One region of the Shewanella sp. 30m-14 genome, then DNA from elsewhere that is predicted to be linked to it. Evidence: predicted binding sites of a transcription regulator. Region 1 holds the regulator's gene; the other holds the start of a gene.
The links. Region 1 encodes sigma-54, which starts transcription at its own class of promoters, with help from an activator protein. Its sites were predicted from a motif close to GTTGGCACGNNNNTNGNNT; they were not measured.
Positions count from the first base shown of each region.

Region 2: a site for sigma-54 is predicted at 3,811-3,829, ahead of ACVBIU_RS12455 (flagellar hook-length control protein FliK). Genes of this name have one in related genera too.

Region 1 covers NZ_JBRILW010000005.1:7,783-17,671, reverse strand. The annotation lists gene ACVBIU_RS05205 (HPr family phosphocarrier protein) at 61-336, opposite strand; gene rapZ (RNase adapter RapZ) at 323-1,177, opposite strand; gene ptsN (PTS IIA-like nitrogen regulatory protein PtsN) at 1,384-1,827, opposite strand; gene hpf (ribosome hibernation promoting factor) at 1,830-2,117, opposite strand; gene ACVBIU_RS05185 (RNA polymerase factor sigma-54) at 2,147-3,610, opposite strand; gene lptB (LPS export ABC transporter ATP-binding protein) at 3,748-4,479, opposite strand; gene lptA (lipopolysaccharide transport periplasmic protein LptA) at 4,476-5,015, opposite strand; gene lptC (LPS export ABC transporter periplasmic protein LptC) at 5,086-5,643, opposite strand; gene kdsC (3-deoxy-manno-octulosonate-8-phosphatase KdsC) at 5,640-6,191, opposite strand; gene ACVBIU_RS05160 (KpsF/GutQ family sugar-phosphate isomerase) at 6,193-7,170, opposite strand; gene ACVBIU_RS05155 (calcium/sodium antiporter) at 7,217-8,176, opposite strand; gene ACVBIU_RS05150 (ATP-binding cassette domain-containing protein) at 8,351-9,163, shown strand; gene mlaE (lipid asymmetry maintenance ABC transporter permease subunit MlaE) at 9,150-9,889, shown strand, end outside.
Region 2 covers NZ_JBRILW010000015.1:27,679-37,567, forward strand. The annotation lists gene fliO (flagellar biosynthetic protein FliO) at 1-119, opposite strand, end outside; gene fliN (flagellar motor switch protein FliN) at 132-509, opposite strand; gene fliM (flagellar motor switch protein FliM) at 522-1,550, opposite strand; gene fliL (flagellar basal body-associated protein FliL) at 1,596-2,111, opposite strand; gene ACVBIU_RS12455 (flagellar hook-length control protein FliK) at 2,187-3,722, opposite strand; gene fliJ (flagellar export protein FliJ) at 4,044-4,490, opposite strand; gene fliI (flagellar protein export ATPase FliI) at 4,590-5,930, opposite strand; gene fliH (flagellar assembly protein FliH) at 5,992-7,038, opposite strand; gene fliG (flagellar motor switch protein FliG) at 7,038-8,084, opposite strand; gene fliF (flagellar basal-body MS-ring/collar protein FliF) at 8,074-9,774, opposite strand; gene fliE (flagellar hook-basal body complex protein FliE) at 9,817-9,889, opposite strand, start outside.

The DNA.
Region 1 (9,889 bases):
TAACGTAACTCAAGAGTATTTATGTGCGGTAGCTAGGAAATTCATTAGGAAAATAACGAATTAATTATCTTCATCAAATCTGGCATCAATTAATTGGCAAATGGCATCGAGCGCTGCTTGGGCGTCTGTCCCGGTTGCAACGAGTTGTACCGTTTTTCCCATTCCTGTTTCTAACATCAATAAGCCTAGTACACTTGTAGCCGAGGCTTGTTTCTCACCTTGAATGATGGTGATCTCAGCATCAAATTCGGAGGCTAAAACAACGAGTTTTGTGGCAGCGCGAGCGTGAAGACCTAGTTTATTGCAGATGGTAACTTCACGTTCAATGGTCGGCATTTTTTAGCTCACGGTGGCGGACTTGTATTTTATGTTTGCCATCTTTGAAGTGAGCAGCAAGGCGCTCAGTGATATAAACCGATCGGTGTTGGCCACCGGTACAGCCAATCGCAATGGTAAGGTAGCTACGGTTGTTACGTTCTAGATCGGGTAACCAAGTTTCGAGTAGATCTTCAATCTGTTTAATAAACAGGTTGACCATTGGGCGTTCATTTAAGAAATCTTGTACTGGTTGGTCGAGCCCAGTCATAGGGCGCAGGTCGGGCTCCCAATGTGGGTTTGGCAAAAAACGTACATCAAACATAAAGTCAGCTTCGGTTGGCATACCATGTTTAAAACCAAACGATTCGAAGTTGATCATCAACTCTTTATCAAGATTGCCAAGTAGGATCTCACGCACCTGATCATTAAGATCGTAAATGTTGAGATTTGAGGTATCGATATAATGATCGACAATGTTGGCTAGCGGCTCTAGCAAGCGACCTTCTAGCGCAATGGCCTCTTTAAGCGAAATGTTATCGTGCGATAAAGGGTGCAGACGACGGGTCTCGTTATAACGTTTAAGTAGCACTTCATCGCTTGAGTTAAGGAAAAAGCTTAATAACTCAACCCCATCAGGCAGAAAAGTGAGGTGCTTAACCAGCTCATCTTTCTTTTCTGGCAGGTTACGAATATCGACACTGATGGCGACAAGCTTAGTGTTACCCGATAGCTCTTTGAGTAAGGTCCCCATCATTGGCAAGGGCAGGTTATCGACACAATAATAGCCGAGATCTTCTAGCATTCTTAATAGAACGGACTTACCTGAACCGGAGCGACCTGAGACTAAAACAAGCTTCATCGTATGATTACCTGATAGACATTAAACAAAATGTATGATTTTTGTGGTTATATTGTGTAAGTGTATAGATTAACTTTTTTAAGGCTGAAAGCAAGAAGTTGAGCGGGTGAATAAGAATAAATAATATTGCTGTAATAATTACTTAGGTCTTTAAATCATTTACCTTTTGTGTAAAAAATAAATAACTTAAAGACCTGAGTAGTTAGCTATTGGGTAATGACTTGGTATAGCTCTGATTCATTGCTGGTCTTTCTCAACTGCTTAACCACCGCTTTATCGTTGAGTTTTTCAGCCATACAAGACAGTGTTGCTAAATGTTGCTCACACTGATCAGATGGCACCAATAAAGCAAATAGAATATCGACAGGCTGCTTATCGAATGAGTCAAATGGGATAGGAACTTCACATTTAACTAATACTGCAACTGGACGTTCTATATTCGACAGCCTTCCATGAGGAATCGCTATACCATTACCTATTCCCGTGCTACCCATTTTCTCTCGTGCCAAGAGACTTTCAAAGATCTCTTGTGAAGAAAGGGTTGGGTACTGGACAGCGGCAATGTCACTGATTAACTCCAGTACTTTTTTCTTACTGCCCGGAGTGGCGCAGGTAGTGCACTCCGGCTGCAGGATGGTACTTAGTTCCATCGTTAGTGTTTAGTCAGCTTCTCTTTGTGTTTAATAACCTGACGATCTAGTTTATCGATCAGGGAGTCTATTGCAGCATACATATCTGCATGTTCCGAAATAGCAAATACTTCCCCTTTTTTAAGGTGAATTTTAGCTTCGGCAATCTGCTGCATTTTTTGTACATTCAAAATAACGTGCACATTATTGATCTGATCGAAATGTCGTTCAAGCTTTGTAAATTTCTCTTCTACATAACCGCGTAGTGAATCGGTGATTTCGATGTGATGTCCTGTCAGGTTGATTTGCATTATCGATCCTCCATGTGCCTAATTTTGAGTTATAAACTCTTACGTTGGTTTGAGGGCGGGATCAGCATCGCTTCTCGATATTTTGCAATCGTACGTCTAGCAACTTTAATCCCTTGTTCAGCCAGAAGCTGGGCCATTTTGCTATCGCTTAACGGTTTCCTCTGGTTTTCAGCTGCGACTAATTTCTTAATAAATGCCCTAATTGCTGTCGATGAGCATTCTCCGCCATCGTCGGTACCCACATGGCTTGAGAAGAAATATTTTAGTTCAAAAATGCCCCTTGGGGTGTGCATGTACTTCTGTGTGGTAACGCGTGAAATGGTAGATTCATGCATTTCAACAGCTTCGGCAATGTCATTGAGTACCATAGGTTTCATGGCTTCTTCACCGAACTCAAAAAAGCCTTGCTGGAATTTGACGATACAGTTTGTCACTTTCAATAAGGTGTCGTTGCGGCTTTCCAGGCTCTTTATAAACCACTTAGCTTCTTGCAGGTGGCCACGGATAAATTGACCGTCGGCCTGATTCGTTGTGCTACGCGCCATTGATGCGTAATGCTGATTAACATTAATCTTAGGCATATAGTCAGGATTTAGCTCTACCACCCAGCGACCTTTTTTCTTGCTGACAGACACGTCGGGAATGACGTATTCATCTTTACTGCGTGCAATGGCAAGCCCAGGTCTTGGGTTAAGAGTTTGGATCAGTGTGATCGCCTCACGTAAATCATCCTCTTTGAGTTTGGTTTTACGCATTAACTGCCTAAAATCACGCCCCGCAATAAGGTCTAAATAGTCTTTAATCAGTAATCTTGCATTTTCAATGTGCGGTGTATCTGCGGCATATTGTGCTAGCTGGATAAGTAGGCATTCACTTAAGTTGCGGGCGGCAACACCGATAGGATCAAAATGTTGAATTCGTTTTAAAACGGCTTCGACTTCATCGAGTTCAGTTTCAGGATCGCCCATCGCTTCGAGAATTTCGTCACAGCTCTGGGTTAAATAACCTCGTTCATCGATCGCATCAATAATCGCGGTGGCGATAGCAAGATCGTTATCTGAAAATGGGGTGAGGTTCTTTTGCCACTCAAGATGCTCATATAAGCCTTCGCTAGTCTCGCCTTGGAATGGCATGTCATCTTCACGACTTACGCCTGAGCTAGCATTAGAGGAAACGGTGTAGACTTCATCCCAAGTGGTATCCATAGGCAGGTCATCGGGCATGGAATCTTGGGTGAGGGCTTCGGAGGTGTCAACGCTTGCGCTATCTTGGGTGAGTTCACTATTAGAGTCATTTACAGAGTGATCTTCATCGTTGATCATATCGCCATCTGACTGCTCTTCATCTAGCTCCAGTAACGGATTAGAATCTAATGCTTGTTGGATCTCTTGTTGCAGCTCTAAAGAAGACAGTTGTAACAGGCGAATGGCCTGTTGTAACTGGGGAGTCATAGTGAGCTGTTGACCCATTTTGAGCTGGAGTGACGCTTTCATTTTACCGCTATTCCCTACACTGTAGTTAAACGTTAAAGCTCGTTGAACTGGCGAAGGTTGCTCAAAAACTCAACACGTTGATTTTTTTTTGGAAATAATTCCATATTGAGTTTTTCAGCTTCCATACTGTGAATTAACTATAGCCTGAATTGTTCACCTAAGTACACCGCTCGAACCTGTTGGTTGTCCAAGATTTCGGCAGGTGTACCTTCAGCAATCAGATTTCCGTGGCTTACTATGTAAGCACGCTCACAAACGTCCAAAGTTTCGCGAACATTATGATCGGTGATCAGTACGCCCAGACCGCGACTCTTAAGTTGTTCAATAATTTTTTTAATATCGATAACTGAAATGGGGTCAACACCCGCGAACGGCTCATCTAACAAGATAAACTTTGGATTAGCTGCGAGTGCCCGAGCAATTTCTACCCGGCGGCGTTCGCCTCCAGACAATGCCATACCTTGGCTGTCACGAATGTGAGTGATATGAAACTCTTCGAGTAGATGCTCAAGTTGTTCTTCACGTTGCTCGTTATTGATGTCATGACGAGTCTGTAAGACGGCCATGATGTTGTCACGTACTGACAGCTTTCTAAAAATACTGGCTTCCTGAGGTAGGTAACCGATACCTTTACGGGCGCGTAAATGCATAGGATCGAGCGTAAGATCGTCATCATCAATAAAGATCTTACCCTTATCACTCTGTACTAGGCCAACCACCATGTAGAATGTCGTTGTTTTTCCTGCACCGTTTGGGCCAAGCAAACCAACAATCTGACCTGTCTTTACGGTTAAGCTAACATCTTGTACGACGGCACGATTTTTATAGCTCTTAGCAAGATTGACCGCTTTTAAGGTGATTTGGTTCATTGCTGTTCCTGCTTTTTCGCTGGCGATTCTGGTTTCTCTTCCTGATAGGTTTCAGGCTGAATAATGGTGATAACTCTGTCATCGCCCTTGCCAGTACTTTCTGCAATAAGCTGTTGCAAACTGATGTTGTATTTAATGCGGTTACCTGTGACCTGGCTACCGTCTTGCGCTAGGGTGGCTTCGCCGACTAAGGTGAGTGTGCGCGTAGCAAGTTCGTAGCGGATCTCTTTTGCGCTAGCCGTTGCCGGGCGTCCATCATCCATTATTTGGGTGTAAGTGGCTGGGTTACCAGTCGCCACAAGCGTTTTACCGCTCTTATCTTCTTTTGAGAAAACCCGTAGCTTATCGGCATTCATCTTGATTGTGCCCTGAGTGACTTCGACAGGCCCAAAAAAGATAACCTGATTATTCTTGATATCAGCTTCTTGGCTAGCGGCCGCAATTTTCACCTCTTGCATCAGGTCATCAACTTTAGCAACAGAGCTGAAACTGAGCAGACAAAATAGGCCTGCAAGGATAGATTGATTGTATTTCATAGCGTCCTTCTACTCAGCTAAAGCGTTTTCTTTAGCTAGTATGAGTGTAAAATTGTTCAATATGTTGGCGTTACTGAGCTTCGTAGATACCTTCTACTTGGCTGATTAGTTTTACGCTCTGGGCATTCAGGTCGGCATATAAGCCTACACCTTGAATGACGAATTCGTTGCCAGTGACGTGGATAATTTCATCTGACGTCATGATCATAGTATTCAAATCAAGATCTAAATAGCTGGTGCTTAACGTCTGTATCGGCTCTTCTGGGCTAATCGAGTCGATAATAACATTGTTTTCTAGCGTTACCTTGCCAGTGACTTTATTCAGGCTGCCTTTATCACTTTTAAGTCGCCATTCGGCTAGGCCATCATCAGGGTAAATGAGATAAACAGGCTCAGTAAAATAGGTCATATTGACGCTATCAAAGTGTTCCATGTGTTTCGCTGTTACTTCGCTATTGATGAAGCCTAACTCGTTATATTCGATGCTACGTAGATCATCGATAATATAGTCGGGTCGCTGACTTGTATCGATATTCAGCTCCTGCTCGCTTTTTTTAGACTGAACTTGCCAATAGAGCAAAAGTGCAGTGCCAAAAAGTGCGATTATCGCAAGGGTGACGCGGTTCATATACTCATCCCATGAGCTGAGTCAAACTTGTCTTGGCTTAATAGTAGTAAATCAGTGAGTTCGCGTAGGGCGCCGTGGCCGCCTTTAATATGGGTGGTCATTTTTGCATGTTGTTTTACATATGGGTGACCATCGGCCACACAAACGGAAAGACCAACCTGCTGCATAACGGGCAAGTCCACCATGTCATCACCAATATAAGCGACCTCTTCAGGGCTAACATTATAAAGTGATAGCAGTTCATTATAGGGGGCTAACTTGTTATCGACACCTTGGTAGATGTGGGTAACGCCTAGAGCGGTAAACCTGTCTTCAACGATTTGTGATTTACGACCGGTGATAATCGCCACTTGGATGCCACTAGATAATACTGAGCGTACGCCATATCCATCACGAGTATGGAATGTTTTAAGTTCTTCACCGCTGTTGCTCATATAGACTAGGCCGTCGGAAAACACGCCATCAACATCGCAAATGAGTAGTTTTATCTTGCTGGCTGCTTGCCAGACTACATCGCTAATAGGGCCGTATAAACCTTGCTTGGACATATTAAATTACTCCTGCTTTGACCATATCTAGCATGTTTAATGCGCCAACAGGCTGTTGTTTGTCGTTAATCACGATTAAACCATTAATACTCTTAGTATCCATGACTTTTAATGCTTCTGCTGCAAGCACGTTATCGGTAATGGTGACGCAGCCTTTAGTCATCACCTCTGCGATAGGAGTAGTGCGTAAATTGACTTCAGCGTCGATAACCCGGCGTAGGTCACCATCGGTGAAAATACCGACTAAGGTGTTGCTGGCATCAACAACCGCTGTCATGCCTAAGCCTTTTTTAGAGATCTCGTACAGCGCCTCAGTAATACAGATATCATTTTGCACACTTGGTAACTCACAGCCCTTATGCATGACATCACTGACTTTAAGTAGCAATTTTCGCCCTAGGCTACCGCCGGGGTGAGACAGTGCAAAGTCATCTTGAGTAAAGCCGCGCGCTTGCAATAACGCAACCGCTAGGGCATCGCCCATGACTAATGTTGCTGTGGTGCTCGACGTTGGTGCAAGCCCAAGTGGGCAAGCTTCTTCTGGTACTTCAATGCAAAGGTGCAGTTGCGCCAGCTTCGCCATATTAGAATCTGGCTTACCCGTGACAGAGATCATTGGCAGCCCCATGCGCTTAATGACTGGCATTAAGGTTAAGATCTCACTCGACTCACCTGAATTTGAAATCGCAAGTACGATATCGTTCTCACTCAATACGCCTAAGTCGCCATGGCTAGCTTCACCGGGATGCACAAAAAATGCAGGTGTACCTGTGCTGGCTAGTGTGGCTGAAATCTTGTTGCCAATGTGTCCTGATTTGCCCATGCCCATCACGATAACTTTACCTGTGCATTGCAATATTAATTGGCAAGCTTGGGCAAATTCTGAAGAGTCAATGTACTGATACAGATTATCGAGTGCTTGTTTCTCGATATCGATGACCTTAGTACCCCATTGGCGTAGTTGATTTGCATCTACCATTTCTTGGTCTCTCTTTAAATTGCTGCTTAACGTATCGCACCCATTGCTAAGATAGGAAGAGTAATGCCTGGTATGCGATAAATGTAATAAGTAATACTACGCCATGCCATGGTTTTAGCTGTCTGGCGCGTCCAGATAATAAGATCAGTATTGCAAGTGCGCTGCTTGTTGCAAGCACCATATAAAAATCACGGGTACTCGCCGCTGCATCAACAGCGCCAGGCGCTATAATGCCAGGTATAGCAAGTACCGCTAGAATATTGAATAAGTTTGAACCAACTATGTTACCGATCGCAAGGTCATCTTCTTTTTTTAAGACTCCGGCAATACAAGCGGCGAGTTCTGGCAGACTGGTACCGACTGCAATAATGGTTAAACCGATAACTAAATCAGACAAATGATACGCTTTAGCGATCCCTACTGCACCTTGTACCATCCAGTCTGCGGATAATGGTAACAATACCATACCCACAATCAGCCATAAAATGGCTTTACCCGTTGGGACGTCGGCAGGCACTTCGCTTTCTGCTTCAACGGCTAATGCATCTTTGTCTTTACTGTTTAAGCCATGCCAGATTAGGTAACCCATTAAAGCGATAAATAGCACTAATAAGCTAATGCCTTCGATACGGGTTAAAAAACCATCGTAAAGAAAGTAACCTACAATCACTGTAGCGACTAGCATCATTGGGATTTCACGTTTGAGTGTCTGTGAGCTCACCGAAATTGCGCCGAGCAAAGCGGTGATCCCCAAAATTAAAGTGATGTTAGCGATGTTAGAACCTAGTACGTTACCAATTGCGGTATCAGTCATGCCTTCGAGTGATGCGGTCGCCGCAACGAACATTTCAGGAGCCGAACTCCCCATAGCGACAATCGTTAAACCAATAAGCATTGGCGGTAAACCAAGGTTACGAGCAAAGGCTGCTGCACCGTAAACAAACTTATCGGCACTCCAAACAAGGGCGCCTAAGCCTGCGACTAACATAAAAATATTAAATAACATCGATTCTTAGTATTTTGGGGTATAGCCGCGTATTTTCGCTGTAATTGAAGAAAAATGAAAGTATTGAGGTGAGATAGTCTTGATTTGGTTGTGCCTCTTTAGTCAATTACGTACAATTTCTCCCTTTCCGGTACGGAAAACGGAAGTTTCCATTATTAGATGCAGGGTGCTTGCATGACTGAAATCCCCAAAACATTGGTTGAAACTCAAGGTATGACCTTTAGCCGCGGCGAACGTGTCATTTTTCAAGATGTCAGCCTGTCGATACCTCAGGGTAAAGTTACCGCGATCATGGGCCCAAGCGGTATCGGAAAAACCACACTACTTAAGCTTATTGGTGGGCAGTTAACCCCTGATAGCGGAACAGTAAAATTCGATGGCGTAGACGTACATAAGTGCAGCCGCAGTGAACTGTTTGCTCTGCGTAAACGTATGAGTATGCTGTTTCAAAGTGGTGCGCTGTTTACCGACATGAATGTATTCGATAATGTTGCTTTTGCACTAAGAGAGCATTCAGGTCTACCAGAAGAGATTATTCGCCGAATCGTATTGATGAAACTCGAAGCCGTAGGGCTTAGAGGCGCCGCGCAGATGATGCCGACAGAGCTGTCCGGTGGTATGCAGCGCCGAGCAGCATTAGCACGCGCAATTGCATTAGAACCTGAGATGGTGCTTTACGATGAGCCATTTGCGGGGCAAGATCCGATCTCTATGGGAGTGCTGGTTAAGCTTATTCGTGAACTGTCAGATGCACTCAATCTCACTTCTGTTGTGGTATCTCATGATGTGGTAGAAGTGCTTGGCATTGCAGATTACGTCTATGTGTTGGCAGACAAGCGCATTATTGCTCACGGTACACCAGAAGAGCTGCGTTTGGCCGATAATCCGCAATTAAAGCAATTTATTGGCGGCGAACCCGACGGCCCGGTGCCGTTTCACTATCCTGCAGAAGATTATAAGAAGGAACTACTCCGTGAGCTTGATTGATCAAATTGCGCGATTAGGTAAGTCTGCAATTGAGTTAGTGGTAGGGCTTGGACAAGCCGGCTTAATGCTATGGGGCGCAATTGCACATCGCCCAAGATTTCGAAAAGGCACCCCATTACTGCTAAAGCAGTTGTATGTTGTGGGCGTGCAGTCGATGGTGATCATCTTGGTTTCGGGTCTGTTTATCGGCATGGTACTCGCGCTGCAGGGCTATAATATTCTTGTGGGCTTTGGCACTGAAGAAAGTCTTGGGCCGATGGTGGCTTTGAGCTTATTAAGGGAGTTAGGCCCGGTAGTGACTGCGCTACTGTTTGCTGGCCGAGCAGGTTCGGCGCTAACGGCAGAGCTTGGTCTAATGAAGAGTACCGAACAGTTGGCGAGTCTAGAAATGATGGCTATCGACCCGCTTAGGCAAATTATTGCACCACGTTTTTGGGCGGGAGTGATCAGTTTGCCATTGCTAGCCTTGATGTTTACTGCTGTAGGGATCTATGGTGGCCACATAGTTGGTGTGGAGTGGAAGGGCATTGATAGTGGTAGTTTTTGGTCGATATTGCAGGCGTCAGTTGAGTGGCGACAAGACATTGTTAACTGCATTATCAAGAGCTTTTTATTTGCGGTGGTGGTGACATGGATTGCACTTTATCGTGGCTATCATGTTATCCCTAATCCTGAAGGGATTAGCCGTGCAACGACGCAGACGGTAGTTCAATCGAGCCTAGCAGT
Region 2 (9,889 bases), on a different contig from region 1:
AATACAAGGATCAAACCACCTACCATGCTTGAAAGCGTAGCGATGCTCGTTGGTGAAGCAGGTGTTTCAGCTTGAGCTGCCGCACTACTCACTCCGGCTAATACCAGTTGAAAGCTCATTAAACGTCCCTTTTACTTCAGCTTTTTAATTCGCTCTGTTTGGCTAATGACATCCGTTAGACGAATACCGAACTTATCGTTGACGACTACCACCTCACCATGGGCAATCAAGGTACCGTTAACCATCACATCGAGAGGCTCACCCGCGACCCTGTCGAGCTCGACGACTGAACCCTGATTTAACTGCAGTAAATTACGAATATTGATAAAACTACGACCGACTTCCATCGAAATAGTGACCGGGATATCCATAATCGCGTCGAGCTTAGATGCTTCTTCTTCACTTAACGGCGCACTATCGTTGTTAAACTCATCGAATTCAACAGCTTTAGCTTCTTCAATCGCTTGCTCAGCCATTGCTGACGCCCAATCATCTGTATCTGTACTCATTTACCCTTCACCTTATATATCTGAACGTTCGCGCCCACGGCCTTTGTGGGTCACTAGCTGTAATTCTGTCTTAACCGTTTCTGGTCTTGGAATTTTTTCGCAAATTTTTAATGCTAAATTTTCTTTTGTTCTTCCCATCTTACAACGATAAGTCGGTAAATCTTCGACTTTCAAGATGATGTGCTCGGGCAGTTCAACCGGGATAACGTCACCCGCTTTAAACGCCAGAACTTCTCTTAGAGTGAGTTTATGCTCAACAATGGTCGCATCGATCCCCACATCAACATCCATGATTTCATCACGCAGTGCCTGCGACCAACGCATATCGGTATCTTGCGTATCACTTTGCACACCCGCATCGAGCAGTTCTCGAATAGGCTCAATCATCGAGTACGGCATTGTGATATGAAAATCACCGCCGCCACCGTCAACCTCAATATGAAATGAACTCACCACAACCACTTCAGTAGGGCTCACAATATTGGCCATTGCCGGATTGACTTCAGAGTCAAGATAATCAAACTGCACATCCATGACTGGCGCCCAGGCGTCTTTATAATCTTCAAAGATAATCTTTAGCAGCAGTTGTACGATACGACGCTCGGTAGGGGTAAATTCGCGGCCTTCAATCTTGGCATGAAAACGGCCATCACCACCAAAGAAGTTGTCTACCAGAATAAAAACGAGACGGGCTTCCATGGTGATTAACGCGGTACCTTTTAAAGGGCTAAAACGCACCATATTTAAACTGGTTGGCACGAACAGGGTATGGACATACTCACCAAACTTAAGCATTTGCACGCCGTTAATCGACACTTCTGCCGCACGACGCATCATATTAAACATGCTGATCCGCAAGTGCCGAGCAAAACGCTCATTGACGATCTCGAGCGTTGGCATACGACCACGTACAATTCTGTCTTGCGACGAGAAATCATATGAACGTGCATCGAGCTCATTGTCGTCAATAATATCGTCATCGACATCATCGACTCCGTGGAGCAGTGCATCAATTTCGTCTTGGCTTAATAAATCACTCACGATATCGCCTTTGCTTATATAAAATAATTACTTTTTTCACACAACTTATTGCATGACAAAACCGGTAAATAGGACTTTTTCTACCACTGTGCGGCCAGTTACGGGCTGCAGGGTATTTTGTACATTTCGCAGCGCTAACAGACGTAATTCATCCTTACCAGCAGGAGAGCTGAGCTTCTGGATATCAGCACCACTAAATGTGGTAAGCAGTGCATCTTCAATTAACGGAATATGCTTTTTAATCAAAGTGTCATCGTCATTACCACGAACCATTAATTGCACTTTAATTTCGACTAAGCGGGTTCGGCCATTATCTGGTAAATTGAACAAAAATGGTCTGGGCATAGCCGCATAAAACGCTTCTCCGCTTCTTGAGGCAGATTCAACAGCGGTATCGCCCGTACCTGCAACCTCTGCAACATCATCTGAGCGCAATAACATCCATGCTGTAATAGCGATAATGGTCATTAGCACCATAGCAATTGCGCCGAATAAAATGAGCTTCTTTTTACTGCGAGGCTCAGCGCTATCTTCTAGTTCTAATGTTGCTTCTTCTGCCATTTTTCTTCCCTAACTGGAGTGCAGAGCGACGTCATCACTCTTATCAATATTCTTAAGCCGCTATAGATTACCTGCTTATGCGTAATAATCTATACCTGATGCCGAACTTGTTGATAGATTTGACCTTGCGAGCAACTCTTCTGCTGAAATTTCATCCGTTTCGGCCATACCACTGTCATTTTTGCGGCCGTTTCCTTGTTCACCGTCGGTATTTCCACCGCCCCCTTGAGACACTTGGCCATCGGTTAACTGCATCCCTTGCTCTGCCAGCATCTCACGCAGCCTTGGCATTGCTTGCTCAACAAGATCACGAGTTTGATGCTGACTTACTTGAAATTGAACTTGAGTGGTATCACCTTGGACTTGAATGCGCACCATCATATGGCCAAGCTCTGGTGGATCTAGGCGAATTTCAGCATGTTGTACCCCGTTGCTAACCATGGTGATCAGCTGCTGATTCATCATCGGTGAGAAACGCTGGATCATCTGTTGCATTGGCGGTGTTTGTTCAGCACCTTGTTTCAATGACAATTGCAGCTGTGGTATTTCTTGACGCTGCGCTCCTGCTTGCAGCTGTAATGATTGCCCCTGCAAACCCGTTAACGCTTTAAGATCCTGAGCTGCGTCAGCACCGGTTAAACTTGCCTCTTGTCCCGTTTGCGATGACATCATTCGCACCGACAATTCAGCCGTTTTAAGTTGTTCGGTTGCAGCCAACTGATTAGTCATCGTTTGGCTGCTGGCATCGGCATTTTTTAGCTGCTCACCACTGGCTTTCTGTAATTGGGATTGAGACTGAGACTGTAATTGAGATAACCCGGCAAGCTCTTTACCGAAAATGTCGCGAGGCTCATTTTTCGTATTCGCGTCAGCGCTTTTTAGAGCAGAGTGAAGCGCCTCAGGGTCCGTTGCAATATTGGCAAGACCGGCTTTATCAGTCACTCCCGCTTGACCGACTAGCCCAACCTCTTGCTGTTTTGGCTGCGAATTAGCCCCCAAGTCGAGATTAACATTAGCCGTAACAGCAAACTCCGCTGTTAATTCGCCATTAGCATCTAAAATTTGGCTTTGCTGCAACAGCTTGTGTAACTCTGCGGCAGAAAGCTGAGTTAGCTCTTGCTCTGACAAGCCTGACTCTTGACTCAACGCCGTTAAGATATCGCCTGCAAGTTCGCTCGCTTCAAGCTCACTTGCTAATGTCTCTTCTGAAGTCGCTTCTGATGCCACTTGTAGCGGCAAGCTTTCGCCGTTGGCGGCAAGCTGAACTTCACTACCAAAATTATTTGCAAGATTGATCTGGGCAAACACCTGGCTGACATCATCAGTAGCACTCTCAGCCTTGGCTTGTGCCTGAATGTTGCTTTCTGCTGTAATTTCTAAACTTGAACTCGCACTTGATGATTGCTTATCAACTGCTGAAGAAGCTGACTCTGCCTTAGTGTCAGTCTGTTTACCCGCTTTTTCCAGCGCAGCCGAAAAGCTACCAACTTCAGAATCACCTTCAGAGTTAGCCCTAGGTTTAAGAGATGGCTCCAAAGATTTATTGTTATTTTCAGTGGCCTTTTTACTATGTTCTGAGCCACTGAGTAAAATGTTGTTCATCTGCTGCATTACGTCTCCGTTAGGGTTAACTCATCAAACCGACCTACGAGGGAATATGTCAAAATATCGGCTGAATTGGGGCAGTCAACACAATAGAAAGCAATAATAGTGCCAAAAGCAAACGCAGCCTTTAATCGCTCGTTATTGCAGGGATATAGATCAATGAAGGAATAACCTAAAAGAGCCAATATTGCTCTATCAACAGTGAAATGAATGCTGTCAAAAAATGAATACTGAGCTCTCTAATTAGGAGCTCTTAATTACGAGCGCTTTAACACTAGCTCTGTATCAGGGATAAATGGGATTATTTAGGTGGGTAACTGCTGAGAATTAACGCTGCCGCTTACGGTAAAACTGCTGCGATGCAAATTCATCTACCATTTTTTGTTCGCTGCGTAATTCAGCAAGCTTGGCTTTTTCTGCTTTATTGGCGAGTAACAACTCCACCGCTTTACGCTTTTGCTGTTTCTCTTGCCAATATGCTTGGCGGTGTTGCCTTTGAGTATCGGCATCTTTCACCGTATTGACCTGCTGCACGATTGCCGCATCAATTTGACGTACGAATTGATGAAATTGGTGATAATGGCTGGCGCTAATGCTTTGCCCCTGTTGCTGCTCCATCTGTTTCATATAGTCGAGACGATAATTTTGCAGCGCTTCAAGCTGACTTTGACGTCTTTGCAGCTCAAGTTGCGCCGAGCGAAGCTGCAGTGAAGCCTGCTCTTCGGCATCTTGCGTCAGCTTAAGCACCATATGCAGTGGATCGGGTTTAGTCATGATAGTCTACTCTGTTATTGCCTGAGCACTGATGAGCTAACGTCTGAGTGGCTAACACCTGAATGGCTAAGGTCTTAATGATTGAGGTCTGCTTAAAAGTTAAGCCTGACATTGCGCCCCCAATTGGCTCAGCATTAAGGTGCTACTATCAAACGTTATCGAGTCTTTCATGGTTTGCCTTAAAAACGCATTCATCGCGGGTTGTAAGCGAATCGCATTATCGATGCGTGGATCGCTACCTTGGCTATAGGCACCAATGGAGATCAAATCTTTGTTTTGCTGATACAGAGAGTAAACCTGTTTAACTTTTCGCATCGCCTCTAAGTGCTCTGGACTGATAACCATAGGTGCGACACGGCTAATTGATGCTTCGATATCGATAGCCGGATAATGTCCTGAGTCGGCTAGGCTGCGTGACAATACGATATGACCATCGAGAATGGCTCTTGACGCATCGGCAATAGGATCTTGCAAATCATCGCCTTCAGTTAATACGGTATAAAACGCAGTAATTGAGCCTTGTTGACCGCCACCATTACCGGCTCGCTCAACCAATTTAGGCAGTTTGGCAAATACCGATGGCGGATAGCCTTTGGTTGCCGGCGGCTCACCCACAGCAAGGGCGATTTCACGTTGTGCTTGCGCATAGCGAGTTAAGCTATCCATTAGTAACAATACGTTATAGCCCAAATCGCGAAAATACTCGGCGATGCGAGTAGAGGTTTCACAAGCGCGAAGACGCATAAGCGGTGACGTATCGGCAGGTGCTGCCACGACAACAGATCGTGCACGTCCCTCTGGGCCTAAAATCTCTTCAATAAACTCTTTTACTTCGCGGCCACGTTCGCCCACTAACCCCACGATGATAATGTCTGCCGTTGTCCCGCGGGTCATCATTCCAAGCAGCACACTTTTACCGACCCCTGAGCCCGCAAACAAGCCCATACGCTGGCCTTTACCCACGGTCAACATGGCGTTAATGGCTCTTACGCCAACATCGAGTGGCTCACTAATGGCACGCCTTGTAAGTGGGTTAATTGCGGCAACATGGCTAGAGGCTCTTTGATCTGTTTTCAAGTTACCTAAGCCGTCGATGGGCTGACCGCTGCCATCGAGTACCCGCCCGAGAAGAGATAGGCCGACGTTTAATCCCGATTGCTCACCAAGTGGAGTCACTTTGGCTCCCGGCAGCACGCCACGCAACTCTTCGATGGGCATGAGGTACAGTAATTGATCGTCAAAACCTATGACCTCGGCAATGAGGCTACCCGCCATGGTTTCGATAGCGCATAGGCTGCCAACTGCAGCGCGGCACCCAGTGGCTTCTAAGGTTAAACCAACCACTCGCACCAGCTGGCCACTCGCTTCAACCAAAAATGGATGGATTTTTTGCTGGTGTTGAGCCAGCTTATTGCGTAATTGGTGCTGACGGGTCGGCATGTTCACCTTAATTGCTTCAGTTGCTTCAGTTACTTTAGTGGCTTCGGTTGCTTCAGTTGCTTTAGTGGCTTCCAGCAGGCACTTGCTCGCTGTGTTCTGTTATTTGGCTTTGGAGTTCTGCAGCTTGAGTCTGATTGTCTAGCACCGCGGCCTGATTATCTATCACTGCAGCCTGCTCACCTAAGGCTTGTTCCTGTGACGCATCAAGTACTTGCTCGTGAGTCGCGCGGTTAAGCTCTGACGTCATTGAGGCATGATAGTCGGCGTGTTGCTCAGCTTTATGTTGCCTTGCTTTAAGTAACGCTTCTTCTTGCTGCTCTTTCATCTGTAAAAGATCTTGTTGGTGCTTATCAAGGTCAGCAAAAACATGGCCAATACGGGTTTCTACCGTCATATCAATATGACTTCGAACACTGTCAATAATACAGTCACCAGGGCTTAGACTTGGATCGGCTTCTATTTCCCAGCGGTTTCGTTCTAACTGGGCTTGAGTGTATAACTCGCCAATTAAGGCTTCATCGCTTGGAGTGACACGAATATTGACTCTTTGCTCTTTTATCGGCAAAGAATCAACACCTTGGCGTAGTGCCGATAAAATATGCTCAGGGTAAGTCTTAAGCTCATGGCCTATTACGGCCTTGGCGAGCGTCATCGAGGTGGCGAGCAGTTCTTTTTCAATTTCAGTATCTAATAATGCTAATGGCGCTTCGAACTGACTCAGTAGACTTTCAAAACGTTGCAGTTGTTCGGCTGCCGTTTTTAGCCCTTCTTCGTAGCCTTGTTGCTGGCCTTGAGAATAGCCTTCACCATGGCCCTGCTCTAATCCTTGTAAACGCCCTTTTTCAAGGCCTTCACTAAAGCCTTTATCCATCCCCTCACTAAAGCCTTCTTGCTCTGCATGAGCACGAATATCTTCAATCTCACTTAAGGTTGGCGGCAAAATAACTTCTGACTCAATGGGATCGTCAACCTGTATTTGCAAGCTGTTACGACCAAACATATTCAGCGAGGAGGGATTAATTTCTTGCCTAACTTCAGGCAGTTCCCAATGGGAAAATTCGTCAGTCGTATTCACACTGGCGCCTTGAGGCTCTTTAGGTTCTGTCATTATAGAAACTCTTCACCGCCTCCGCCGCCAAGCATGATCTCTCCGCTATCACTCAAACGACGAGCAATAGATAAGATCTCTTTCTGAGCGACTTCAACTTCACTGATCCTGATTGGGCCCATTGCTTCTAGGTCATCTCTAAGTAGCTCGGCTGCGCGTTTAGACATATTACTGAGTAGCTTATCTTTCAGCTGTTCATCTGCACCTTTAAGTGCCTTCATCAATACGTCTTGCTGTACTTCTCGTAGCAATACTTGAATGCCGATATCATCGACATCGCTTAGGTTTTCAAACACAAACATCAAGTCTTGGATCTGCTGCGCCATCTCTTCATCAGATTCGCGCATTGTTTCCATCAAGTGACTTTCAACCCCAGTATCGAGGTAATTCATGATATTGGCTGCCGCCTTCAAGCCGCCCATCTTAGCGGCTTGCGCCCCGCCTTGACCGGCAAACTGTTTCTCCATGATGTCGTTAAGCTCTTGCAGTGCAGCCGGCTGAACCTCTTCAAGGTTAGCAATACGCATCATCAAATCTAAACGGGTATTTTCTGGGAACTGGGCGAAAATCTCAGCCGCTTGATCAGGCTCAAGATAAGATAAAACAATAGTTTGAATTTGCGGGTGCTCATTTTGGATAATGGTGGCAACTTGACGCGCGTCCATCCACTTAAGTGAATCAAGACCTTTGGCACCACTGCCCATAATAATCTGTTCGATTAGGTTACCCGCTTTGTCTTCACCTAATGCTGCTGTTAACGCCTTACGCACAAACTCTTCGCTATTAAATCCAATCGATGAATACTTTTGAATATCATCTAAAAATAGCTTGTGAACACCAATGACCTTCTCTTGACCAAAGTCTTGCATCGCTGCCATTGCCATACCGACCTTTTGCACTTGCTTTGGCTCTAGATGCTTTAAAATCGATGCTGCATCACTTTCACTCAGGCTTAGCAGTAAAATGGCGGTCTTCTCGATACCACTTAAGTCACTGGGCTTAAAGCCAGGCGCCGTTTTCGCTTCTACACTAATATCATTTGTCATCTTCAAGTAACCAGTTTTTCACAACTTGTGTCGATAGTTCAGGCTCATTAGCCACCAGTGCGCGGATCGCTTTGATCATATCATCGTCTTTGTGCAGGTTCGGGATCATAATAGAACCGTCATCGGCATAACTGTATTCCGCTTCAGGGCGCTGCAACATGCCTAAGGTATCTGCAGCGTATTGATCTTCAATTTCTGCTAATTCACCACCTACCGATGGCTCATCCGGCATGTTGACGCTATCTGGGTATACTAATTTTTTCAGCATTGGGCGCACTACAGCAAGGATCAATACCAAAACCACTAATGCTCCCAGTACGAGCTTTATCACACGCCAAAACCAAGGTTGCTCCCACAATTGAGGCGCTGGAGCAGCCTCGATAAGCTGATCCATAAATGGCACGGTAACCACTTCAATCACATCACCGCGCTGGGTATTAAAACCGACAGCACCTTCTAGTAAGCGGCGGATATTGGCAAGTTCTTGCTCAGTCCGCGGCACCCGGTTAACACTGCCATCTTCTGCCATTGGCGCATTTTTAAAATCAACAGCCACGGAAACACTGACACGACGTAGTGTGCCAATTTGCTGACGAGTATGGCTAATAGTGGTATCGAGTTCGAAATTACGTGTCGCCTCTTTGTGGCTACTACCCGATGTTTGCTTTACCGATTCTGTTGCATTAACTTCCTGAGGAATATCTGATGCCATTGGAGGTTGATTTGATAAGGCGCCAGGGATCCCGCCACTAATGCCGCCATTGGAATTGTTCTCTACAACCATCTCGCTTCTTAATGCTGGTAAGTCTGGATTATAGCGCTTGGCAGTTTGTTCAACCGCGGTGAAATCCATGCTGACATCAACTTGAGATGTGAAGTTCTCAGGACCTAAGATTGGCATCAGAATCGACTCAACTTTATTGCGATATTCTGATTCTTTCTGCTGAACAATTTCAAGCTCACGTCGAGCAATAGCTGATACGCCGTCTTGACTGCCAGAATTAAGTAAGCGGCCGTTAGCATCGGTCACGGTGACTTTATTGGGCTCAAGGTTATGCACCGCAGAAGCCACGATATCGACAATGGAGTCGACTTCTTCTTGAGCTAAACCACTGCGCCTTGTACTCACTACAACCGTTGCACTAGGTTTTGAACGGTTTCTAGCAAATACGTTTTCTTTCGGTAAGGCTAGAATCACTTTTGCGCGGGTCACGCTTTTTAATTCTTCGATGGTACGGGCAAGATTTTGTTCTTGGCTGTGCTTTAAGCGCGCTTGCTCCATACGCTGACTGACGCCAAAGCCACTATCTTTAGATAAGAAATCATCTTTATTCGCAGCACTATCTAAGCCTTCACGACTTAAGATCATCTTTACATCTTGATACTTATCCTCGGGCACTTTAACCACGTCACCCTGGATCTCATATTTCACCTGATTTTTGTCTAAAACATCAAGTACCTGCACCATTTCAGCGGTACTCATCTGCCCTAGGGGGCGATATTCGGGTTCTTGAGCCCAGATCATCACAAAAACAGCTAAGGCTAGACAGATAGCAAGCGCCAAAATCATCGTCACTTGGCGTAACATATCGACGCCACCTAAGGACCCCATTAAGCCAGGCTTATGTTCTTCTTGAACACCTGATGTTTGCGGGTTGGTTGCTAAACCAGAACCTGTACCTACGACCATTTCTGTACTCACTATTGCACCCTGTTTCTACGTAATAACGGCCTAAACAGGCATACTCATAATTTCTTTATAAGCTTCTACGAGCTTATTGCGCACTTGCACGGTTGCTTCAAAA